4 regions of the Pseudomonas sp. HS6 genome follow, and region 3 is predicted to be linked to each of the others. Evidence: predicted binding sites of a transcription regulator. Region 3 holds the regulator's gene; each other region holds the start of a gene.
The links. Region 3 encodes FliA, which starts transcription of late flagellar genes. Its sites were predicted from a motif close to CTAAAGTTTNNNNNNNNNNNGCCGNTAA; they were not measured.
Positions count from the first base shown of each region.

Region 1: the regulator FliA is predicted to act here: its motif matches at 2,659-2,686, upstream of JJN09_RS21875 (methyl-accepting chemotaxis protein).
Region 2: the regulator FliA is predicted to act here: its motif matches at 2,427-2,454, upstream of JJN09_RS16615 (methyl-accepting chemotaxis protein).
Region 4: the regulator FliA is predicted to act here: its motif matches at 3,902-3,929, upstream of JJN09_RS06240 (methyl-accepting chemotaxis protein).

Region 1 covers NZ_CP067412.1:4,832,465-4,838,032, reverse strand. The annotation lists gene clpB (ATP-dependent chaperone ClpB) at 1-1,883, shown strand, start outside; tRNA gene JJN09_RS21895 (tRNA-Asn) at 2,182-2,257, shown strand; tRNA gene JJN09_RS21890 (tRNA-Pro) at 2,267-2,343, shown strand; tRNA gene JJN09_RS21885 (tRNA-Lys) at 2,349-2,424, shown strand; tRNA gene JJN09_RS21880 (tRNA-Pro) at 2,522-2,598, shown strand; gene JJN09_RS21875 (methyl-accepting chemotaxis protein) at 2,758-4,383, shown strand; gene JJN09_RS21870 (hypothetical protein) at 4,456-4,863, opposite strand; gene JJN09_RS21865 (NAD(P)/FAD-dependent oxidoreductase) at 5,077-5,568, opposite strand, start outside.
Region 2 covers NZ_CP067412.1:3,684,178-3,689,745, reverse strand. The annotation lists gene JJN09_RS16620 (amino acid ABC transporter ATP-binding protein) at 1-313, shown strand, start outside; gene JJN09_RS16615 (methyl-accepting chemotaxis protein) at 468-2,384, opposite strand; gene JJN09_RS16610 (16S rRNA (uracil(1498)-N(3))-methyltransferase) at 2,491-3,198, opposite strand; gene tatC (twin-arginine translocase subunit TatC) at 3,195-4,001, opposite strand; gene tatB (Sec-independent protein translocase protein TatB) at 3,980-4,447, opposite strand; gene JJN09_RS16595 (twin-arginine translocase TatA/TatE family subunit) at 4,458-4,736, opposite strand; gene JJN09_RS16590 (phosphoribosyl-ATP diphosphatase) at 4,762-5,094, opposite strand; gene hisI (phosphoribosyl-AMP cyclohydrolase) at 5,087-5,488, opposite strand.
Region 3 covers NZ_CP067412.1:5,410,097-5,415,664, forward strand. The annotation lists gene flhF (flagellar biosynthesis protein FlhF) at 1-932, shown strand, start outside; gene fleN (flagellar synthesis regulator FleN) at 1,046-1,876, shown strand; gene fliA (RNA polymerase sigma factor FliA) at 1,873-2,613, shown strand; gene JJN09_RS24540 (chemotaxis response regulator CheY) at 2,781-3,152, shown strand; gene JJN09_RS24545 (protein phosphatase CheZ) at 3,170-3,958, shown strand; gene JJN09_RS24550 (chemotaxis protein CheA) at 4,013-5,568, shown strand, end outside.
Region 4 covers NZ_CP067412.1:1,377,093-1,382,660, reverse strand. The annotation lists gene JJN09_RS06260 (adhesin) at 1-165, opposite strand, end outside; gene JJN09_RS06255 (hypothetical protein) at 167-616, opposite strand; gene JJN09_RS06250 (AAA family ATPase) at 973-1,497, opposite strand; gene pnuC (nicotinamide riboside transporter PnuC) at 1,494-2,057, opposite strand; gene JJN09_RS06240 (methyl-accepting chemotaxis protein) at 2,140-3,774, opposite strand; gene JJN09_RS06235 (undecaprenyl-diphosphate phosphatase) at 4,079-4,909, shown strand; gene JJN09_RS06230 (DUF1294 domain-containing protein) at 4,906-5,334, shown strand; gene JJN09_RS06225 (MmcQ/YjbR family DNA-binding protein) at 5,337-5,568, opposite strand, start outside.

The sequences.
Region 1 (5,568 bases), 580 kb from region 3:
TGCCGGATGGCCTCAAGGGCAAGCGTCTGCTGTCCCTCGATATGGGTGCGCTGATTGCCGGTGCCAAGTATCGCGGTGAGTTTGAAGAGCGCCTGAAATCCCTGCTCAATGAGCTGTCGAAGCAGGAAGGGCAGATCATTCTGTTCATCGACGAACTGCACACCATGGTCGGCGCCGGTAAAGGCGAAGGCTCGATGGATGCCGGCAACATGCTCAAACCGGCTTTGGCCCGTGGCGAGCTGCACTGTGTCGGCGCGACCACGCTCAACGAGTACCGCCAATATATAGAGAAGGACGCAGCCCTCGAGCGGCGCTTCCAGAAAGTGCTGGTGGACGAGCCGAGTGAAGAAGACACCATCGCGATCCTCCGTGGCCTCAAGGAGCGTTACGAGGTTCACCACAAGGTGGCGATCACCGACGGCGCGATCATCGCGGCGGCCAAGCTCAGCCATCGCTACATCACTGACCGGCAGTTGCCGGACAAGGCGATCGACCTGATCGACGAAGCGGCCAGCCGCATCCGCATGGAGATCGACTCCAAGCCGGAAGTGCTGGATCGTCTGGAGCGTCGCCTGATTCAACTGAAAGTCGAATCCCAGGCGCTGAAGAAAGAAAGCGATGAAGCGGCGATGAAGCGCCTGGAAAAACTCCAGGAAGAAATCGTCCGCCTCGAGCGTGAGTACTCGGATCTGGAAGAAGTCTGGAACTCGGAAAAAGCCGAGGTGCAGGGTTCTGCGCAGATTCAGCAGAAGATCGAACAGTCCCGTCAGGAACTGGAAGCCGCGCGCCGCAAAGGCGACCTGAATCGCATGGCCGAGTTGCAGTACGGGGTAATCCCGGATCTGGAGCGCAGCCTGCAAATGGTCGACCAGCACGGCAAGAGCGAGAACCAGTTGCTGCGCAGCAAGGTGACCGAAGAGGAAATCGCTGAAGTCGTCTCGAAGTGGACCGGTATCCCCGTGTCGAAAATGCTCGAAGGCGAGCGCGACAAGCTGATGAAGATGGAAAACCTGTTGCACCAGCGTGTGATCGGCCAGGACGAAGCAGTGGTCGCAGTGGCCAATGCGGTGCGGCGTTCCCGTGCCGGGTTGTCCGACCCGAATCGTCCGAGCGGCTCGTTCATGTTCCTCGGCCCGACCGGTGTCGGTAAAACCGAGCTGTGCAAGGCGCTGGCCGAATTCCTCTTTGATACTGAAGAGGCGATGGTGCGGATCGATATGTCCGAGTTCATGGAGAAACATTCCGTGGCACGGCTGATCGGTGCACCACCGGGATACGTCGGTTACGAAGAGGGCGGTTACCTGACCGAAGCGGTACGGCGCAAGCCTTACTCGGTAATCCTGCTGGACGAAGTCGAGAAGGCTCACCCGGACGTGTTCAACATCCTGCTGCAAGTGCTGGAGGATGGACGCCTGACCGACAGCCACGGCCGCACGGTGGATTTCCGCAATACCGTGATCGTCATGACCTCTAACCTGGGTTCGATGCAGATTCAGGAACTGGTCGGTGACCGTGAAGCGCAACGTGCAGCGGTGATGGATGCGATTTCCACCCACTTCCGTCCGGAGTTCATCAACCGGGTCGACGAAGTGGTGATCTTCGAGCCATTGGCGCGGGATCAGATCGCGGGCATTACCGAGATCCAGTTGGGTCGTCTGCGCAGTCGTCTGGCTGAGCGCGAGCTGAAGCTGGAACTGAGCCCGGAGGCGATGGACAAGCTGATTGCTGTCGGTTACGACCCGGTCTATGGCGCACGGCCGCTGAAACGGGCGATCCAGCGCTGGATCGAGAACCCGTTGGCGCAGTTGATCCTGTCGGGTCGCTTCCTGCCAGGCGAGACTGCAACCGGCGTCGTGGAGAACGACGAGATCACGTTCAACTGACACCTGCTGGTGGTTAAGTAAGCAAGGCCTCGCAATGCGAGGCCTTTTTTTTCGTTAGGCTGTTGAACTCAAAGGAAAAGGCTTGTAAAGTGCGCCCCGCAGTCAGTCACCAACACGGTTTCAGCTCACTGGGCAGAAATCTGAAATAAGTTGCAAATCATTAACTTGAAAGCAATTTAGGGGGTTGACAGAGGTGTTCTAGGTTGTAGAATAGCGCGCCTCAGACACACGAACGCAGCGATGCGAAAACGGTGTCGAGAAGCTGCAAGTTTCACCGTAGTAAATTGAAATATGTAGTTCCGTGATAGCTCAGTCGGTAGAGCAAATGACTGTTAATCATTGGGTCCCAGGTTCGAGTCCTGGTCACGGAGCCAATTTCAAGCCGGGGTATAGCGCAGTCCGGTAGCGCGCCTGCTTTGGGAGCAGGATGTCAGGAGTTCGAATCCCCTTACCCCGACCATTTTTGGGTCGTTAGCTCAGTTGGTAGAGCAGTTGGCTTTTAACCAATTGGTCGTAGGTTCGAATCCCACACGACCCACCATTTTTGAAACCAGTTAACGCTGGGATCGAATCTTAAGGTCAGAGGCCAAAAGCGCTGATCGAAGAAGGCGATCTTTGAAAGGTCGCCTTTTTTTTACCGGGGTATAGCGCAGTCCGGTAGCGCGCCTGCTTTGGGAGCAGGATGTCAGGAGTTCGAATCCCCTTACCCCGACCATATTAAAAATCCTCGTATCGAAAGATACGGGGATTTTTTTTGCCCTCCAGAAATGTTTCATTCAAGTCATCGTACAACTTGCCGATAGCCCGCTAACGAAAGGGGTCTGCCGTCGATCGCCCCTTGAATCCGGCCAATACAAGAAAAAGGGCGTTCGTCATGTTGCTTCGTCAGTTGAATATTGCTCCCCGCGCCGCCCTGGGCTTTGCCCTGATCGCCGTGCTGGTGGCGTTGCTCGGCGTGTTTGCCCTGGGGCAGATGTCGAGCATCCGCGAGAGCGAGGTCGCGGTGGAGAACCAGTGGCTGCCGAGCATCCGTGGCGGCGACGAGATCCGCGAAATCATGCTGCGCATTCGCACCATCTCCCTGCGCATGGCGCTGGATCAGGACCCGAACAACGTCGCCACCTACCGCAGCCAGATGGACACCCGCGACAAAGAGCTGAGCGAGAAAATCGCCGCGTACGACCGACTGGTTACCACCTCGGAAGGGCAGCAGTTGTACGATCAGTTCAAGAAAACCTTCGCGGCCTACCGCGCCGGCATCGCTCAATCGTTCACGCTGGCCGAGCAAGGCAAGCGTGACGAACTGACCAAGCTGCTGCTGGTCGACATGAAAACCGTGGTCGATGGCTCCGGCAAACAACTCAACGATCTGGCCGATTTGTTCGCCCGTCAGGTCGCCGCCGAAAGCCAGAACTCTGCCGACCACTACGAAACCTCGCGCACCATCGTGAGTCTGTTCATTGCTCTGGCGGCGCTGGCGACCGTGGCCCTGGCCATGTTGCTCACCCGCAGCATCGTTCGCCCTCTGAGTGCCGCCGTCGACGCTGCTGAACACGTCGCCAGAGGTGATCTGACCCGCCCAATCGAAACTCACGGCAATGATGAGGTCAGCCGGCTGCTCAAGGCGTTGGCGACCATGCAACAAAACTTGCGCGAAACCCTGCAGGGCATCAGCGGATCGGCCACGCAACTGGCGACCGCTTCCGACGAACTGAGCGCAGTCACCCATGACAGTACTCAAGGGCTGCAACAGCAGAACAACGAAATCGAACAGGCCGCCACCGCCGTCAACGAGATGACCACGGCGGTCGAGGAAGTCGCCCGCAATGCGGTGTCGACCTCCGACGCGACGCGCCAGTCCAGCGAATCGGCGCATCTTGGGCAAGAGCGGGTCAGTGAAACCGCCAGCGCCATCAACGCTTTGGCCAATGACGTGCAGCACACTGGCGAGCTGGTGCAATCGCTGGCCAACCAGTCGCAAGACATCGGCAAGGTGCTGGACGTGATCCGGGCGATCGCCGAGCAGACCAACCTGCTGGCGCTCAACGCCGCCATTGAAGCAGCGCGGGCCGGGGAGAGCGGACGCGGGTTCGCGGTGGTTGCTGACGAGGTCCGCGCGCTGGCCTATCGCACGCAACAATCGACCCAGGAAATCGAGCAGATGGTGCAAGGCATGCGTAACGGTTCAAGCCTGGCGCTGGAGTCGATGCAGGCCAGCGCCTCACGTGCGTCCACCACGCTGGTGCTGGCCGAGCGGGCCGGCGAGGCGCTGCAAACCATCACCGCGTCGGTGCATGAGATCCATGAACGTAACCTGGTGATCGCCAGCGCCGCCGAAGAGCAGGCGCAAGTGGCGCGGGAAGTGGATCGCAATCTGGTGAACATTCGTGACTTGTCGGTGCGTTCGGCGGCCGGCGCCGATCAGACCAGCGCTTCCAGCCATGAGTTGTCGCAACTGGCCAATGCCCTGCAAGGCATGGTTCGCCGCTTCCAGCTGTAATCATGCAGGCGTGAAAAAGCCGCGCTTCTCGTCAGAGAAAGCGCGGCTTTGTTTTGTCGGGCAGGCTGAAAATCAGGCACCGTCCTGGTCTTTCAGGTGTTCGAACAGACCCTTCGGCATTTTCTTGCCATTGGCTTCGAAGTTGGCTTTTACGTTGTTGTACGCCTCTTGCTCGTCGATGAAACCGTCGTGGTTGGTGTCGATCTTGTCGAAGTCGGACTTCGGCGCAACCTTCAGGAACTCGGCGCGCGAGACCTTGCCGTCGCCATCGGTGTCGGTCTTGGCCATCGACGCATCGCCGCATTTGCCTTCACCGCATTTGCCTTCCGGGGTTTTCACCGAGGTTTCAGCCGAGGCAACCATGTAGCCCTGGGCCAGCGGTTGCGCGGCGAAGACCGAGCCGGACAGCATCAGGCCGCCAGCCAGTACGGCACCGACCAGGCCAAGGGAGGTTTTGCCAATTTTCGAAGTGCGGGTCATTTCATTCTCCTTCGGTTGCACTGCGCAACCACACGTTAAGGGCGATCAGCCGGAGCAGGTGTGCTCGGGTGTGGCCATTAAGCGGTGGCGGTGTATCGCGTCTGTGTCGAGGAGCGGGGGCGTTTGTAAGCGAAGGTGGGGAAAGTGGGGGCAGATACAGTAAAAGACAAAACGCTGTGGGAGCGAGCAGGCCCGCCCCCACAGCGTTTTACATCAGTGCAGCTTCAGGCGTGGCTCGGTGCCGCGTCCGATCTTGCTGCCCAGCATCAGCATGGCGGTGCGGAACGGTCCGTACAGCGCCATCTGGTGCATGCGGTACAGCGAAACGTAGAACATCCGCGCCAGCCAGCCTTCGAGCATCACGCTGCCGGTCAGGTTGCCCATCAAGTTACCCACAGCCGAAAAACGCGACAGCGAAATCAGCGAGCCGTAGTCGGTGTACTTGTACTCCGGCAGGGTCTTGCCTTCGATCCGCAGTTTCAGCGACTTGGCCAGCAGCGACGCCTGTTGGTGCGCCGCCTGGGCCCGTGGTGGAACGTTGCGATCCGAACCCGGTTGCGGGCAGGCAGCGCAATCGCCGAAGGCGAAAATGTTTTCGTCGCGGGTGGTCTGCAGCGTCGGCAAAACTTGCAGCTGGTTGATGCGGTTGGTTTCCAGGCCATCGATGTCTTTGAGGAAACCCGGCGCGCGGATCCCGGCAGCCCA
Region 2 (5,568 bases), 1.7 Mb from region 3:
GTCCGGCGGTCAGCAACAGCGTGTGGCGATTGCCCGGGCGCTGGCGATGGACCCGAAGGTCATGCTGTTCGATGAGCCGACCTCGGCCCTCGACCCGGAAATGGTCGGTGAAGTGCTGGACGTGATGAAGAACCTGGCCGTGGAAGGCATGACCATGGTCTGCGTGACTCACGAAATGGGCTTTGCCCGGGAAGTGGCGGATCGAGTGCTGTTCTTCGATCACGGCAAACTGCTGGAAGACGCCTCGCCGGCCGAGTTCTTCGAAGCACCGAAGGATCCTCGGGCCCAGGCTTTCCTGCGTCAGGTTCTGTAACTGCAGCGTTCTCTCGGACGCCATCGCTGGCAAGCCAGCTCCCACAGTGAACGGGTTGAACACAACTTTTGTGATCAACACAAATTCTGTGGGAGCTGGCTTGCCAGCGATAGCATCACCTCGGTTCACAGCGAACCGAGGCCGATGCATCCACTCAAACCTTGAAGCGTCCCACCAACGTTTGCAGGTGAGTGCCCAGGCGCGCCAGCTCGACGCTGGAAGCCGCCGTCTCTTCACTCGCCGCCGACGTCTGATCCGATACATCCCGCACGTTCAGCACGCTACGGTTGATCTCTTCGGCCACGGCACTTTGCTGCTCGGCGGCTGCAGCGATCTGCTGGTTCATCGCCTGAATCGCCGACACGGTACGCGTGATGTTTTCCAGCGAACCACCGGCACGGCGGGTCAGCTCCACGCTGCTCTGGGTCAGCGTGCGGCTGTTGTCCATGATCGTCGCCACTTGCTGGGTGCCGTTCTGCAGGCCAACGATCAGCTCTTCGATTTCTTCGGTGGACTTTTGGGTGCGTTGCGCGAGGCTGCGCACTTCGTCAGCAACCACCGCGAAACCACGTCCGGCTTCACCGGCGCGCGCCGCTTCGATGGCGGCGTTGAGGGCCAGCAGGTTGGTTTGCTGGGCCACGGATTTGATCACGTCGAGCACGCTGCCGATCTTGTCGCTTTCGCGCTTGAGCTCGCCCATGGCTTCGGTGGAGTGGCCGACTTCAGTGGCCAGGCGTTCGATCTGGGCGATGGCTTCGCCGACCACTTTGTCGCCTTCGCGGGCCTGTTGGTCAGCGGCGACGGCCGCTTCCGAAGCTTCCTCGGCGTTGCGCGCGACTTCCTGCACGGTGGCGGCCATTTCGTTCATGGCGGTGGCGACCTGATCGGTCTCGATTTTCTGATTGTTCACGCCGGCGCTGGTCTGCTCGGTCACGGCCGACAGTTCTTCGGCGGCGCTGGCGATCTGGGTGACGCCGTCGCTGATGCCGCCGATCAATTCGCGAAGGCCTTGAGTCATGCTCTGCATCGAACGTTGTAACTGGCCGAGTTCGTCGCGGCGCTGGGAGATCAGGTTGTGGGTCAGGTCACCGGCGGCCACGCGCTCGGCAACTTTCAGGGTCTGTTCCAGCGGGATGATGATCTGCCGGGTGATCGCCCAGGCGGCCAGCAGGCCGAAGGCCACGGCCAGCAGAGTGGCGATCAGCAGCTGGTTCTTGGCGCTGGCGGCATCGGTGTCACGGACGATGGTCTGGGAGTCGGTGAGTTTCTTGCTGAGGTCCATCAACAGGTCGCCCTGGGTCGACATGCGGGTCAGCGCCTTGGCGCTGGCAACCTGCGAATCGCGGAACAGGCTGACGGCGGCGCGATAGGCTTTCAGCGACTCGGTGGCCTGTTGCAGGTTGGCGATGTGCTGTTCCGGCAGTTTGGCCGGCAGGGTCTCGAGGTTTTTCAGGGCGTTGTCGATGGCGTCGAGGGCCGGTTGTTCAGCCTCGGCCTTGGCGCTGTAGGTGTAGCCGCGCACCTGGAAGCGGGCCTGCTGGATTAGTTTGCTGAGGTCGATCACCGCGTTGAACTGCGCAACGCTGTCGCCCTGCAACAAGGATTTTTCGACTTCGGCGACCTTGGCCACGGCATTGTCGGCGGTGGCGCCGAGTTTGCTGCGGGCGTCTTCGCGCAGGGCGGTGGCCTGGGTCATGTCAGCGAAGGCGCGTTTGTATTCGGCCACGGCGGCCAGTTGCTGATCGACCATCGCTGCGTCGGCCGGTTGTTCGATCTCTTTGCGGGCGGTTTGCAGACCGCTGTCGAGCTTGCCGAGCAGGTCGTTGACTGCGCCCGGGCCTTGTTCGCCACGGCGCATCTCGTAGTCCAGACGCGCCAGGCGCAGGTCCTTGGTCAGCTCGTTGAGGCTGGAGATGAAACCGAGTTTGTCACCGCGGCTGATGATGCCGCTCATGCCGGTCCAGCCGGTGAAGGTGATCAACAGGGTCAGCAACAGCACCAGGCCGAAACCGATGCCCAGCTTGCGTTTGACGCTGACGTTTCCCAGATTCTCGGCTAACCAACGGTACATGCGACGACTCCCCTCGGACCACTAATTGGACTTATGGAGACTGTATCGGCTGGATGATGGCAATCTGTAACGCAATTTGTCTGGCGCCGAATGGCGCCAGAGCGGTTCAGAACAGGCGGGCGAGCAGGGCAGTGACGGCGGTTTCGACGCGCAGGATGCGATCACCGAGTTGCACCGGTTGCAGGCCGGATTTGCCCAGCAGGTCGATTTCGTAGGGAATCCAGCCACCCTCGGGGCCGATGGCCAGGGTCACCGGTTCGTTCAGGGCGCGCGGGCAGGGCGGGAAGTTGCCCGGATGGCCGACCAGGCCGAGGGTGCCGTCGGTGATGGCCGGCAGGCGATCTTCGACGAACGGCTTGAAGCGCTTCTCGATGATGATTTCCGGCAGCACGGTATCGCGGGCCTGTTCGAGGCCGAGGATCAAATTCTCGCGAATCGCTTCCGGTTCAAGAAACGGCGTTTGCCAGAAGCTCTTCTCGACGCGATAGCTGTTGACCAGAATCACCTTCGGCACGCCCATGGTCGCCACGGTCTGGAATACCCGTCGCAGCATCTTCGGGCGTGGCAGGGCGAGTACCAGGGTCAGCGGCAGTTTGGCCGGCGGTGGCTGATCGAGGGTGACCCGCAGTTCGGCTTCGCCCGCTTCCAGGCGCAGCAGCTCGGCTGAACCCATCAACCCGCCGATGCGCCCGACCCGCAGGCTGTCCCCGACTTCCGAACGGTGGACTTCCTGCATGTGGGTCAAGCGCCGATCACGCAGCACGACGCGGTCGGCCGCTATGAAATCGGCCTCTTCGAGCAACAGCAGGTTCATGGCTGCGTCGCTGGCGGCTGGTCGTTATGGTCGTCGACAGTTTCGTCCGGGCGCTCGCGCTTGCTGACCAGGCTGCCGAACAGGATGCCGATTTCAAACAGCATCCACATCGGCACGGCCAGCAGGGTCTGGGAGAAGATGTCCGGCGGGGTCAGGATCATGCCGACCACGAAGCAGCCGATGATCACGTACGGGCGGATCTTCTTCAGGTATTTGACATCGACCACGCCGATCCACACCAGCAGCACCACGGCCACCGGGATTTCGAACGCCACGCCAAAGGCAAAGAACAGCGTCATCACGAAGTCGAGGTAACTGGTGATGTCGGTCATCATTTCCACGCCGGCCGGGGTGGCCGAGGCGAAGAACTTGAAGATCAGCGGGAACACGAAGTAATACGCGAATGCCATGCCGGTGTAGAACAGCAGGATGCTGGAGATCAGCAACGGTACTGCGACACGCTTCTCGTGCTTGTACAGGCCTGGCGCGATGAAGCCCCAGATCTGGTGCAGGATCACCGGGATCGCCAGGAACAGCGACACCATCATCGTCAGCTTCAGCGGCGTCAGGAACGGCGACGACACGTCGGTGGCGATCATCGTCGCGCCGGCCGGCAAGTAACTGCGCAGCGGCGTCGAGACGAAGGTGTAGATCTGCTGGGTAAAGGAGAACAGCCCGGCGAAGATGATGAAGATCGCCGCGACGCAACGCAGCAGGCGGGTGCGCAACTCGGTGAGGTGCGAAACCAGCGGCATGTGCTGGTCGTTTTCGGGGAGATCGCTCATGGGGCTCGCGGCGGCAATGTTGGGTCGTGAGGGGCCGGCGTGGTTGGCGCGGCGGCTGGAGCAACGGGTTCAATCGGCTTCATCACCGGTGCAGTTTCGGCGGCCGCAGCAGAGACATGCCCGACGTTAGCTGTCGGTGCATGAATCGTTTGCTCTGCCACAGGCTGCGTTGGCGTCTGCTCTGCGACTGGCTGCACTGGCGTCGGCTCCTGCTGAACCGGTGGCGTGAAAATCTTCCGCGCCTCCTGCTCCAGCGACAGAATGTGTTCGTTGTGCAGTTGCCGACGGATTTCGTCGGCACCGATTTCACGTTCAACTTCCTGTTTGATCGCGTTGAAGCTGCGCTTCAGTCGCCCGACCCACAGGCCAGCGGTGCGCGCAGCGCCCGGCAAACGTTCGGGGCCCAGCACCAGCAGGGCAACGAGGCCGACGAGCAGCAGTTCAGAGAAGCTGATACCAAACATTAGTCAGTGCTCACACGTCTTTGCGGATCGGCTCTTCGACTTTCTGCGCCTGCACGTCGATGGTGTGCGGCGGGTTGGCCTGAGCGGTGGCTTGCGGCTGTACCGATGGCACCGGTTGCGCAGGCGTGACGGTCGGATCGGCCGGTTTTTCGTCGTCGTTCATGGCTTTACGGAAGCCCTTGATCGATTCGCCGACGTCGGTGCCGAGGTTTTTCAGTTTCTTTGTACCGAACACCAGTACCACGACAACCAGAATGACGATCCAGTGTTTCCAGTCAAAAATGCCCATGTTGCTGTTCCTCTCTAATAGTTGTTCAGGCGGACGGACGCGAGGCTTTCTCGACGTGTCCGGACAGGCCGAAACGGCGATCCAGTTCATCCAGCACTGCCTGCGGATGCTGCCCCAGTTGGGCGAGCATGACCATGCTGTGGAACCACAGGTCGGCAGTCTCGTAGATCACATCGCTGCAGTCGCCACTGACGGCGGCGTCCTTGGCGGCAATGATCGTTTCGACCGACTCTTCGCCGACCTTTTCCAGAATCTTGTTCAAGCCCTTGTGATACAGACTAGCCACATACGAACTGTCGGCAGCAGCGCCCTTGCGCTCTTCAAGCACCTGAGCGAGGCGGGTCAGGGTGTCACTCATGTTTGTGTCCTGCGGAGTAGATTGCGTGCGGGTCTTTCAAGACCGGGTCGACCGTTTTCCAGTCGCCGTTTTCGAAGACGCGGTAGAAGCAGCTCTGACGGCCAGTATGGCAAGCGATGTCGCCAATCTGTTCGACCATCAGGATGATCACGTCGGCGTCGCAGTCCAGACGCATTTCATGCAAGGTCTGCACATGGCCGGACTCTTCGCCCTTGCGCCACAGCTTGCCACGGGAACGTGACCAGTAGATGGCACGGTTTTCGGATGCGGTCAGCTCCAGGGCTTCGCGGTTCATCCAGGCCATCATCAGCACGCGTCCGGTCTTGTGATCCTGGGCAATCGCCGGCACCAGGCCATCGGCGTCCCACTTGATCTCGTCCAGCCAGTTTTTCATCTTCGACTCCGACAGCGAACCCACACTTCAATAGTCGGGTTCAGGCGTTGAAACAGTGTGCCAGCCGATCGCGGAACTGG
Region 3 (5,568 bases):
TGGATTCGATGCGTTTCGAACTCAACAGCCTGCGCGAGCTGATGGAAGTGCAGCTCGGCACTCTGGCCTGGAATCAGCTGCAAGGCAGCCGTCCGGCCCAAGCGAACCTCTATCGTCGTCTGCAACGCATCGGCTTGTCCGGCCCGTTGTCCCGCGACCTGCTGGCGCTGACCAGCGATATCGAAGAGCCTCGTCAGGCCTGGCGCATGCTGCTGGCGCACCTGGCGCGGATGATTGCCACACCGGAAGTCGAGCCACTGGAAGAGGGCGGGATCATTGCCATGGTCGGCCCGGCCGGAATGGGCAAGACCACCACCTTGGCCAAGCTCGCTGCCCGTTACGTGCTCAAGTACGGCGCGCAGAACATTGCGCTGGTGAGCATGGACAGTTTCCGCATCGGTGCTCAGGAACAGTTGAAAACCCTGGGCCGGATCCTCAATGTGTCGGTGACCCACGTCGATCCGGGCCAGTCCCTGGTGCAGGCGCTGGATCCACTGCTGCGCAAACGCGTGGTGCTGATCGATACCGCCGGCCTGCAGGCCAGCGATCCGGCATTGCGCATGCAGCTGGAAAGCCTGGCCAGTCGTGGCGTTCGGTCGAAAAATTATCTGGTACTGGCAACCACCAGCCAGAAACAGGTTCTAACCGCCGCTTATCACAGTTACAAGCGTTGCGGGCTCGCCGGGTGCATCCTGACTAAACTGGATGAGACGGCCAGCCTTGGCGAAGTGCTGAGCCTGGCGATCAGTCATGAACTGCCGGTCGCCTACCTGACCGACGGCCCACGGATTCCGGATGATCTGCATCTGCCGCGCCGTCATCAATTGGTCAGCCGCGCCGTCAGCGTGCAAATGCAGGAAGAACCCAGCGAAGAAGCCATGGCTGACATGTTCGCTGATATCTACCACAGTCCGACCAAGCAGGTTGGCTGAGGTAATGAACAGTTTTTGTACCTACATCGATGGTCTGCCATGCATTGTTCCGGTTGTGAACGCGCAGCCAGTAATGTGGCCTCCGTCTATGCAAGACAAGGTAAAGAAATAACATGGGCAGCATGCATCCCGTACAGGTGATCGCGGTGACCGGCGGCAAAGGTGGCGTCGGCAAGACTAACGTGTCAGTGAACTTGTCCCTGGCGCTGGCAGAGCTTGGCCGTCGGGTCATGCTGCTGGACGCCGACCTGGGTCTGGCGAACGTCGACGTTCTGCTGGGCCTCACGCCCAAACGTACCCTGGCCGATGTGATCGAGGGCCGCTGCGAGCTGCGCGACGTGCTGTTGCAAGGCCCCGGCGGGATCCGCATCGTGCCGGCCGCTTCCGGCACCCAGAGCATGGTTCACCTGAGCCCGGCCCAGCATGCCGGTCTGATTCAGGCGTTCAGCGACATCGGCGACAATCTCGACGTACTGGTGATCGACACCGCTGCGGGGATTGGTGACTCGGTAGTCAGTTTCGTTCGCGCGGCGCAAGAAGTGTTGCTGGTGGTCTGCGACGAGCCGACCTCGATCACCGACGCCTACGCACTGATCAAACTGCTGAACCGCGATTACGGCATGAACCGCTTCCGTGTCCTGGCCAACATGGCCCAGAGCCCGCAGGAAGGTCGCAATCTGTTCGCCAAGTTGACCAAGGTCACGGATCGCTTCCTCGACGTCGCCCTACAATACGTCGGCGCGGTGCCTTACGACGAAAGCGTGCGCAAGGCGGTGCAGAAGCAGCGTGCGGTCTATGAAGCCTTCCCGCGTTCCAAGTGCGCACTGGCGTTCAAGGCGATCGCACAGAAGGTCGACACCTGGCCGCTGCCCGCCAACCCGCGCGGCCACCTCGAATTTTTCGTCGAGCGCCTCGTGCAGCAAACGGCAGGACCTGTGCTATGACCGCCAGCGGTATGAATTTCTACAAGAAGTCGGCACGTGACGCGCAGTACGAGCTGATCGAGCGTTACGCGCCACTGGTCAAACGCATCGCCTATCACTTGCTGGCGCGATTGCCGGCCAGTGTGCAGGTCGAAGACCTGATTCAGGCCGGAATGATCGGCCTGCTCGAAGTCTCGACCAAATACGACGCCAGCAAGGGCGCCAGTTTCGAAACGTACGCGGGCATCCGGATCCGCGGCGCCATGCTCGATGAAGTACGCAAGGGGGACTGGGCACCGCGCTCGGTTCACCGCAACACCCGTATGGTCAGCGACGCGATTCGCTCGATTGAAGCTAAAACCGGCCGTGACGCTAAAGATCACGAGGTTGCGGCCGAACTCCAATTGAGTCTCGACGATTACTACGGGATTTTGAACGACACCCTGGGCAGCCGACTGTTCAGTTTCGACGACCTGCTGCAGGACGGCGAACACGAAGGGCTGCACGAGGATGGCGCCAGTGCTCATCTTGAGCCGTCGCGCGATCTGGAAGATGAGCGCTTCCAGGCTGCGTTGGCGGACGCGATTGCCAATTTGCCGGAGCGTGAGCGACTGGTGTTGGCGCTGTACTACGACGAAGAGCTGAACCTCAAGGAAATCGGTGAAGTCCTTGGCGTCAGTGAATCGCGGGTCAGCCAGTTACACAGCCAGTGCGCGGCCCGCTTGCGGGGGCGTTTGGGGGAGTGGCGAGCGCGCTGAAGGCAGTGTGGGGACGCTGCGAACGAGGCTGGTGCGGTGGTGAACGGCACCGGTCTTGCTCTGTTGTGCTCCAGACAGTCATCGAGTGCTTTGCCGGATTGATTGAAATGGCGCGTCCAGGTGCTGGGCGCGTTTAAGACTGCTTGGAGGTCGAATTGAACAAAGACATGAAAATCCTCATCGTTGATGACTTCTCAACGATGCGGCGGATCATCAAGAACCTGTTGCGTGACCTCGGGTTCACCAACACCGTTGAAGCCGACGATGGCACCACTGCCATTCCGGTACTCAACAGCGGCAGCATCGACTTTCTGGTGACCGACTGGAACATGCCTGGCATGACCGGTATCGACCTGCTGCGCCATGTGCGCGCCGATGAAAAACTCAAGCACCTGCCAGTGCTGATGGTGACTGCTGAAGCCAAGCGCGAGCAGATCATCGAAGCGGCCCAGGCCGGCGTTAACGGCTACGTGGTCAAACCTTTCACGGCTCAGGCGCTGAAAGAAAAAATCGAGAAGATTTTCGAACGCATCGGCTGATGACGCGCGGGGGAGCTATGGAGCATAACGAATCTTCACAGGGCGACTTCGAGTCGACTCTGAAAAAACACGCGGTCGAACTGGTCGAAAGCCTTGAAAAAGGCAGGTTCGGCGACGCTGTGCAACTGATCCATGAGCTCAATCAGACCCGTGACCGTGGCCTGTACCAGGAAGTGGGCAAGCTCACGCGCGAACTGCACAGTGCAATCGTCAACTTCCAGATCGACCCGCATATGCCGCAGGCCGAGGAAGTGTCGCAGATCACTGATGCGACCGAGCGTCTGGGCTATGTGGTCAAGCTGACCGAGGCGGCGGCCAACCGCACCATGGACCTGGTGGAAAGCGCCACGCCGGTGGTCAATGGCCTGGCTGACGAAGCCCAGGCATTGAGTGCCGACTGGGGACGCTTCATGCGCCGTGAAGTCGGGGCTGAAGAGTTCCGCGAGCTGGCGCGTCGGGTCGACGGTTTTCTGACACGCAGCAGCACGGACAACCGCGCAGTGTCGAGCAACCTCAACGACATTCTGCTGGCCCAGGATTACCAGGACCTCACCGGTCAAGTGATCAAGCGCGTGACCCAACTGGTCACCGAAGTCGAAAGCAATCTGCTCAAACTCGTGCTCATGGCCAGTCAGGTGGACCGCTTTGCGGGCATCGAACATGACCGTGCGGCGATGCTCGCTGAAAAAGATCCACAAAAACATCTCTCGCAGGGTGAAGGTCCGCAGATTCATGCCGATAAACGAGAAGACGTTGTGTCCGGTCAGGACGATGTGGACGATTTGTTATCCAGCCTTGGATTCTAGAGTTTTGGAATTATAGGTTTTTTGGGTTTTTAGACCTGTAGGAGCACCCCATTAATGAGCTTCGGCGCCGATGAAGAGATCCTTCAGGATTTCCTGGTTGAGGCCGGCGAGATTCTTGAGCAACTGTCCGAACAACTGGTCGAGCTGGAAAGCCGCCCGGATGACGCAGATCTGCTCAACGCAATTTTTCGCGGTTTCCACACTGTAAAAGGGGGCGCCGGCTTCCTTCAGCTCAATGAGCTGGTGGAGTGCTGTCACATCGCCGAGAACGTGTTCGACATCCTGCGCAAGGGTGAGCGTCGCGTAGATGCAGAACTGATGGACGTGGTGCTCGAAGCGCTGGACGCGGTGAACAGCATGTTCACTGAAGTCCGCGATCGCAGCCCGATCACTGCCGCAACCCCGGAACTGCTGGCCGCTCTGGCGCGTCTGGCCGAACCGCAATCGGCGGATGAAGCCCCGGCTTCACCCGTTGCCGAGATGATCGAAGAGCTGGTCGTCGAAGGCGATTCGGGCGACATCACCGATAACGAATTTGAACAGTTGCTGGACTCGCTGAACGCCGTCAAGGCCGAAGCCGAAGCCCCGGCGGCTGCCGCTGCGCCTGCTTCAACCGAAGCGGCCAGTGATGAAATCACCGACGCCGAATTCGAGTCGCTGCTCGATCAGTTGCACGGCAAGGGCCAATTCGCGGCTGACGCCGTGGCACCGGCTGCCGCTGCACCTGCTGCTCCGGCGGCGGGCGACAGCTCGGACATCACCGACGACGAATTCGAAGCCTTGCTCGATCAGTTGCACGGCAAGGGCAACTTTGCCGTCGATGCGCTGGAATCGGCGATCGCTTCGGTGCCTGCATCGGCTGCTCCGGCAGCGGCTGCGGCCGGTAGCGATTTGATCAGCGATCACGAATTCGAATCGCTGCTCGACGATCTGCATGGCAAAGGCAAGTTCACTGACGTCGCCACCGGTGCCGTCGTGACGGCCGGCAATGCTTCTGCTGTGGCAGCGCCTGCCGCCAAGGCCCCGGCCGCTGCGGCAAAACCTGCTGCAAAAGCGCCTGAGCCTAAGGCCGAACCGGCCAAGCCCGCCGCCGCTGCTGCACCGGCTCCAGCCCGTGCCCCGGCGACGCCGCCACCGGAAAAACCGGCGAGCGAAGCCGAAACCACCGTTCGCGTAGACACTGCACGTCTCGACGAAATCATGAACATGGTCGGCGAGCTGGTGCTGGTGCGTAACCGTCTGGTGCGTCTGGGCCTGAACAGCGGCGACGAGTCGATGCAGAAGGCTGTGTCGAACCTCGACGTGGTCACCGCCGACCTGCAGACCGCGGTGATGAAGACCCGGATGCAGCCGATCAAGAAAGTCTTCGGCCGCTTCCCTCGACTGGTTCGCGACCTCGCGCGTCAGTTGAAGAAAGAGATCAACCTGGAACTGGTGGGCGAAGAGACCGACCTCGACAAGAACCTCGTCGAGGCACTGGCCGACCCGCTGGTCCACTTGGTGCGCAACGCGGTCGACCACGGCATCGAGTCGCCGGAAGAACGCGAAGCGTCGGGCAAGGCCCGTGGTGGCAAGGTGATCCTGGCCGCCGAGCAGGAAGGCGACCACAT
Region 4 (5,568 bases), 2.5 Mb from region 3:
GACGTTGGTCTGTTGTTGCTGGTCGCCGGCGGCCTGGTTGACGTTGAAGTTGCCGTTGTACTGCACGCCGGAGTTCTGAATGTTGGCACTGTCCACGGCGCTCGGATCGGCGGCCATGACGCTGGTGCAGCCAAGCAGCGCAAGCAGGAGCAGGGAACGATTCATCTTATTGGCCTCCGGCCATGCGAGTCAGAGGAGCCAGACCGGTGCTGAGGGAGCGATTGATGGTGTTGGAAATCGTGCCGCCCCCACCGCCGCCGTGTCCTGCGCTCATGCCGGGTAGGCCGTTTGGATTGGTCAGGACGTTCATGCCGGGCAGACTGGAGTCGACGCCGATGTTGCCGCGAATGGATGAGCCACTCGCTACACTTGCAAAGTCACCGTCATTGAGTTCAGTGCTGTTCATTGCCTGGTCAATGCGACCGGAAGGGTTGGCATTCACGGTGGTCGGGTAGGGGTCTTTGCCGAAAGCGCTGCGTCCGATTGGAATTGGTTGAACGTCGCGGCTGAGCACGATCACGCCATTGCCCTCGGCCTGAACGTTGAAACTGAGGAATGTGCTGGCTGCTGATCCGATCAGCAGAAGGCAGGTGAAGGTTTTATTGATATTTCCCACGGCGGCAATTCCTTCTCAGTGGGCTGGCCCTAGTCAGCGTTGTGAAGGAGAGAGCGAAAGCTGTGCCGCTTTTTAAATTCCCATGGGTTTCAATGGGTTGGCTTGAAGCTGTGCAACCTTGATACAAAAGCTGTTTCAAGATTGAAACAAGCCCCTGCGGGTTCAGGTGGCTAGAGCCGTCGCAAAGCTCTGGGACAAGGGTTTGCGCGCAGGTGTTTCAACAGCGTAACAAGTCGGATGACAATGTGATGAAGGCCCTTGGGACGGGCACTTTGCAGCTGTAAGAGTGTTTCAGGATTGGACACTTTTGCCCCGAATCGGGGGAAATGCACGGGCCAGATAACCCGCAGTTCGGGTCAGCTTACCAATAGGGAACGAACGGCGTCGAAGGCCTGAGTCTGCCGCTCGGCCCAGTCGCCCTGAATGATTTGCAAGGGTTGCTGGTGGTCTTCCAGCCAGTCTTTGGTTTTGTCGTAGAAGGCCAGCCGTTCGCTGAGCTCTGGCTGGCAGCGTTGGCCATCGTCCTTCCAGTCGATCTGCTCCGGAGACAACAGCAAGTGCAGATCGTAGTGACGCGCCAGTAACTCCGGTTCCAGCCAGGCCGGGCAGTCGCCGAACAACGTCTGGCTCCACAGCATATTGCTCAGCAGGTGCGTGTCGAGAATCAGCAATGACGGCCGTTGCGCCCGAGCCTCGTCTTCCCACCGCAACTGGCCGCGAGCAATCTCGGGAATGTCGGCGAGGCAAGTGTCCCGGGGATTCTGCTCAATGAACCAGCGCACGTACTCGTCTACCCGCAAACCGCCGAACTGTTGCTGAAGCCCGGTCGCCAGCCAGCTCTTGCCGCTGGACTCCGGCCCGGTCAGAACAACGACTTTCATGTGCGCAACGCCGGATCGGCGCGCCATTCCCGCCAGCCCAGCACCGCGATCAGGGTGAACAAGGCGTACAGCGCAGCAGTGAGGTAAAGCCCTTTGTAAAGGAACAGGCCGACGAAGATTACATCCAGCACAAACCACAGCGCCCAGCATTGCAGGCGCTTGTGGGCCATCCAGAATTGCGCGACGAGGCTGAAACCCGTCAGTGCGGCGTCGAGCCAGGGTTGCGCGGCATCGGTCCAGTGCGCCATGGCGGCGCCCAGCAGCAGACTGCCGACACTGCCGATGGCCAACCCTTTGAGGATTGAAGGCGTGTTGAGCCGGCTGACCTGGCGGCCGTCATGCATCGTCCCGGCCCGGGTCCATTGCCACCAGCCGTAGACTTGCAGGGCGGCGTAAACCACCTGCAGCAACATGTCCGAATACAGCTTCACCTCGAAGAAGACCCAGCTGTAGAGCAACACCATGACCAGCCCGATCGGCCAGCACCAGGGGTTCTGTTTGACCGTCAGCCAGACGGCGATCACGCCGAGGGCGGCAGCAAACAGTTCGAGCCCGGACATGCAAGATCCTTGGAGGGAGTAAAAGAGGGGGCGGATTGTACCCAAAAACCTGTGGGAGTGAGCCTCCCACAGGGTGAGAACGTCAGACGCGGAACTGGCGCAGCAATCCGTTCAACTGCTCGCTCAACTGGCCAAGCCGCACACTGGCGGCACTCGACTGCTCAGCGGCCATTGCGGTGCTGTGGGACAGGCCGGCGGCCTGGGTGACGTTCTGGTTGATGTCCTCGACCACGTGCGCCTGTTGCAGGGTTGCACTGGCGATGGAAGCGTTCAGGCCGTTGAGGTTGCGCAGCGCCTGGCCGATGGCATTGAGACTCGCACCGGCCAGTCCGGCCTGTTCGATGGTCAGTTGCGAGGCCTTGCTGCTGTCACCGATCACCTTCACGGCGGCTTCGGAATGGTTCTGCAGACGCTCGATCATCGACTGGATTTCCGCCGTGGATTTCTGCGTGCGTTGCGCCAGTAGACGGACTTCATCGGCCACCACCGCAAAACCACGTCCCTGTTCACCGGCGCGGGCGGCTTCGATGGCAGCGTTGAGCGCCAACAGGTTGGTCTGTTCGGCAATCGAGCGGATCACCTCAAGAACGCTGCCGATCTGCGTGCTTTCGGTCGCCAAAGTACGAATCACTTCGACCGCCTGATCGATGGTTCCGGACAACTTGTCGATCTGTTGCAGGCTGCCGTCGATGTTGATCTGGCCCTGTTGCGCCTGTGCCTCGGCATCGCGCATCTCGTTGGCGGCATGCTCGGCGTTCTTCGCCACATCCTGCACGCCGTAAGTGACTTCATTGATGGCGGTCGCCACCAGTTCCATTTGCTGCGACTGTTGCTGGCTGCGTTGTTGAGCCTGGCTTGCATCATTGCCCAGTTCAGTGGAGGACTGACCCAGCGCACTGGCCGACACCTGCAAATCGCCGATCACCCGGCGCAGCTTGGCGGTGAAGGCGTTGAAGTGGCGCGCAAGTTCCGTCACTTCGTCTTGGCCATGGGTGTCGAGGCTGCGGGTCAGGTCGCTTTCGCCGCTGGCAATGTTGGCCATGGCGTTCACGGTTTCCTGCAAGGGGCGGACAATGCTGCGGGCAATCAGGATCACCAGCACGCCCATGATCAGCGCGATGACCAGGCCGACGGCGGAAGCCTTGAAAACCTGGCCCTGAAACTCGGCCTGTACATCGTCGACGTACACGCCGGAACCCAGTACCCAGCCCCACGGCTCGAACAGTTTCACGTAGGAGGTCTTGGCCACTGGTTCACTGGCACCGGGTTTTGGCCAACGGTAATCGACCATGCCGGCGCCCTTGGCCTTGGCGATGGCCACCATCTCGTTGAACACCGCAAAACCGTCCGGATCGCGAATTGCCGAGAGGTTCTGGCCTTCAAGCTTGGGATTGGTCGGGTGCATGACCATCACGGGCGTGAGGTCGTTGATCCAGAAGTAATCGTTCTGGTCGTAACGCAGGCCGCGAATCGCAGTCAGGGCCTGCTTCTGGGCGGCGTCGCGGGTCAGGGTCCCGGCCGCTTCCAGCCCCTGGTAATAGGTCAGCAAACCGCTGGCGGTCTGCACTACATGCTGGGTTTTCTGGGCCTTGGCGTGGTAAAGGTCATCGTGGATCTGCTTGAGCATCAACAGGCCCAGGGTCAGCAGCATGACCACCGCCACAATCAAGATGAGCCACAAGCGTCGGCTGATCGACACGCTGCGCAAGCTGTTCATAACGCTGTCACTCCGATTTCTTTTTCTTGTAATAAATCACCGCCAGCATCCAACCACGTTTCCATGGCCGGGCATACGCGACCCAAGTCGTAGAACGCGGCAGCGCTATTACGGCTTGTCTGATAGGATTTCGGCCCCGCGCGTGAAAACCTGAACCCAAGTTGTCATTTCACGGAATTTTGACTGTTTCGTGTGGATCCTTTGCGCGCGGAATCGGTACAGCAACAAACAGCTACGCTGAACGCAGTGAACGTAAAAAAATACTATCGGGGCATGCCTGAGCGCATCGCTCTTTGGGGGATTGATGGATCTTTGGACCGCCTTGCAGGCACTGATTCTTGGAGTTGTAGAAGGGCTGACGGAGTTTTTGCCCATTTCCAGTACCGGACACCAGATCATTGTCGCCGACCTGCTGAATTTCGGCGGCGAACGCGCCATGGCGTTCAACATCATCATCCAGCTCGGCGCGATTCTCGCGGTGGTCTGGGAGTTTCGCCGCAAGATTCTCGACGTGGTCATCGGTTTGCCGACTCAGCCGAGTGCACGCCGCTTTACCGCCAACCTGCTGATCGCCTTCCTGCCCGCCGTGGTGCTGGGCGTTATTTTTGCCGATCTGATTCACAAATACCTGTTCAACCCGATCACCGTGGCGACGGCGCTGGTGGTGGGCGGCATCATCATGTTGTGGGCCGAGCGTCGGCAGCATGAAGTGCATGCCGAGACAGTGGATGAAATCACCTGGAAAGATGCACTGAAGGTCGGCTTTGCCCAATGCCTGGCGATGATCCCGGGCACTTCGCGTTCCGGCTCGACCATCATCGGTGGCCTGCTGTTCGGTCTGTCACGCAAGACCGCCACCGAGTTCTCGTTTTTCCTGGCAATGCCGACCATGGTCGGTGCGGCGGTCTACTCGGGCTACAAGTACCGCGCTCTGTTCGTGCCAGCGGACTTCCCGGTCTTTGCCATCGGTTTTGTCACCGCATTCGTTTTCGCCATGATTGCCGTGCGCGGTTTGCTCAAGTTCATTGCCAGCCACAGTTATGCGGCATTCGCCTGGTACCGGATCGTGTTCGGCCTGTTGATTCTGGCGACCTGGCAGTTCGGCTGGGTGGACTGGGCGGCCGCCAAGCCATGAGTGATTCCCGCGCACGCCGCCCGGATCGTGGTCCCTCCGGTGGCAGCATCCAGCATTTGAAATTGAAGCTGATCGTGTTGTTGATCGTCTGCGCGCTGCCGCTGTTCGGCTCGCTGTCGATGTGGCTGCGCGGGATTTCGCGGGTGCCGCTGGCGGCCTACGGGATTGTCAGCGTGCTGGCGTTTTTCCTGTACTGGGCCGACAAGCGCAAGGCTCGTGCCGACGCCTGGCGCACCCCGGAGAACGTCCTGCACGCCGTAGAACTGGCGGGAGGCTGGCCGGGCGCGTTGATCGCCCAGCAGGTCTTCCGGCACAAAACGCGCAAGGTGTCGTTTCAGATTCTGTTCTGGGTGATCGTCGCGCTGCACCAGGTGTTCTGGATCGATCAGTTGTTCCTCGGCTCGAACCTGTTGTTGCTGGGTTAGGGTTACAGCAGCAAGCCCACCTGGGTTTTCTTCGGCAGTTTGCTCACCACCAACTGGTGAGAACGTTGCAGCAACCCTCGCAGTTCCTCGGCGCCCAAGGGGTAGGGCGGGTGCATGATGATCCACTGCGCCCGCGCCAGATACGGCGCCGGGTGAATGCCCGGCCGGTCGCAATGACCGAGAAACAGATCCTTGTCGACCTTGAACGCCAGCGACTCGCCACGCAGCCCCTGC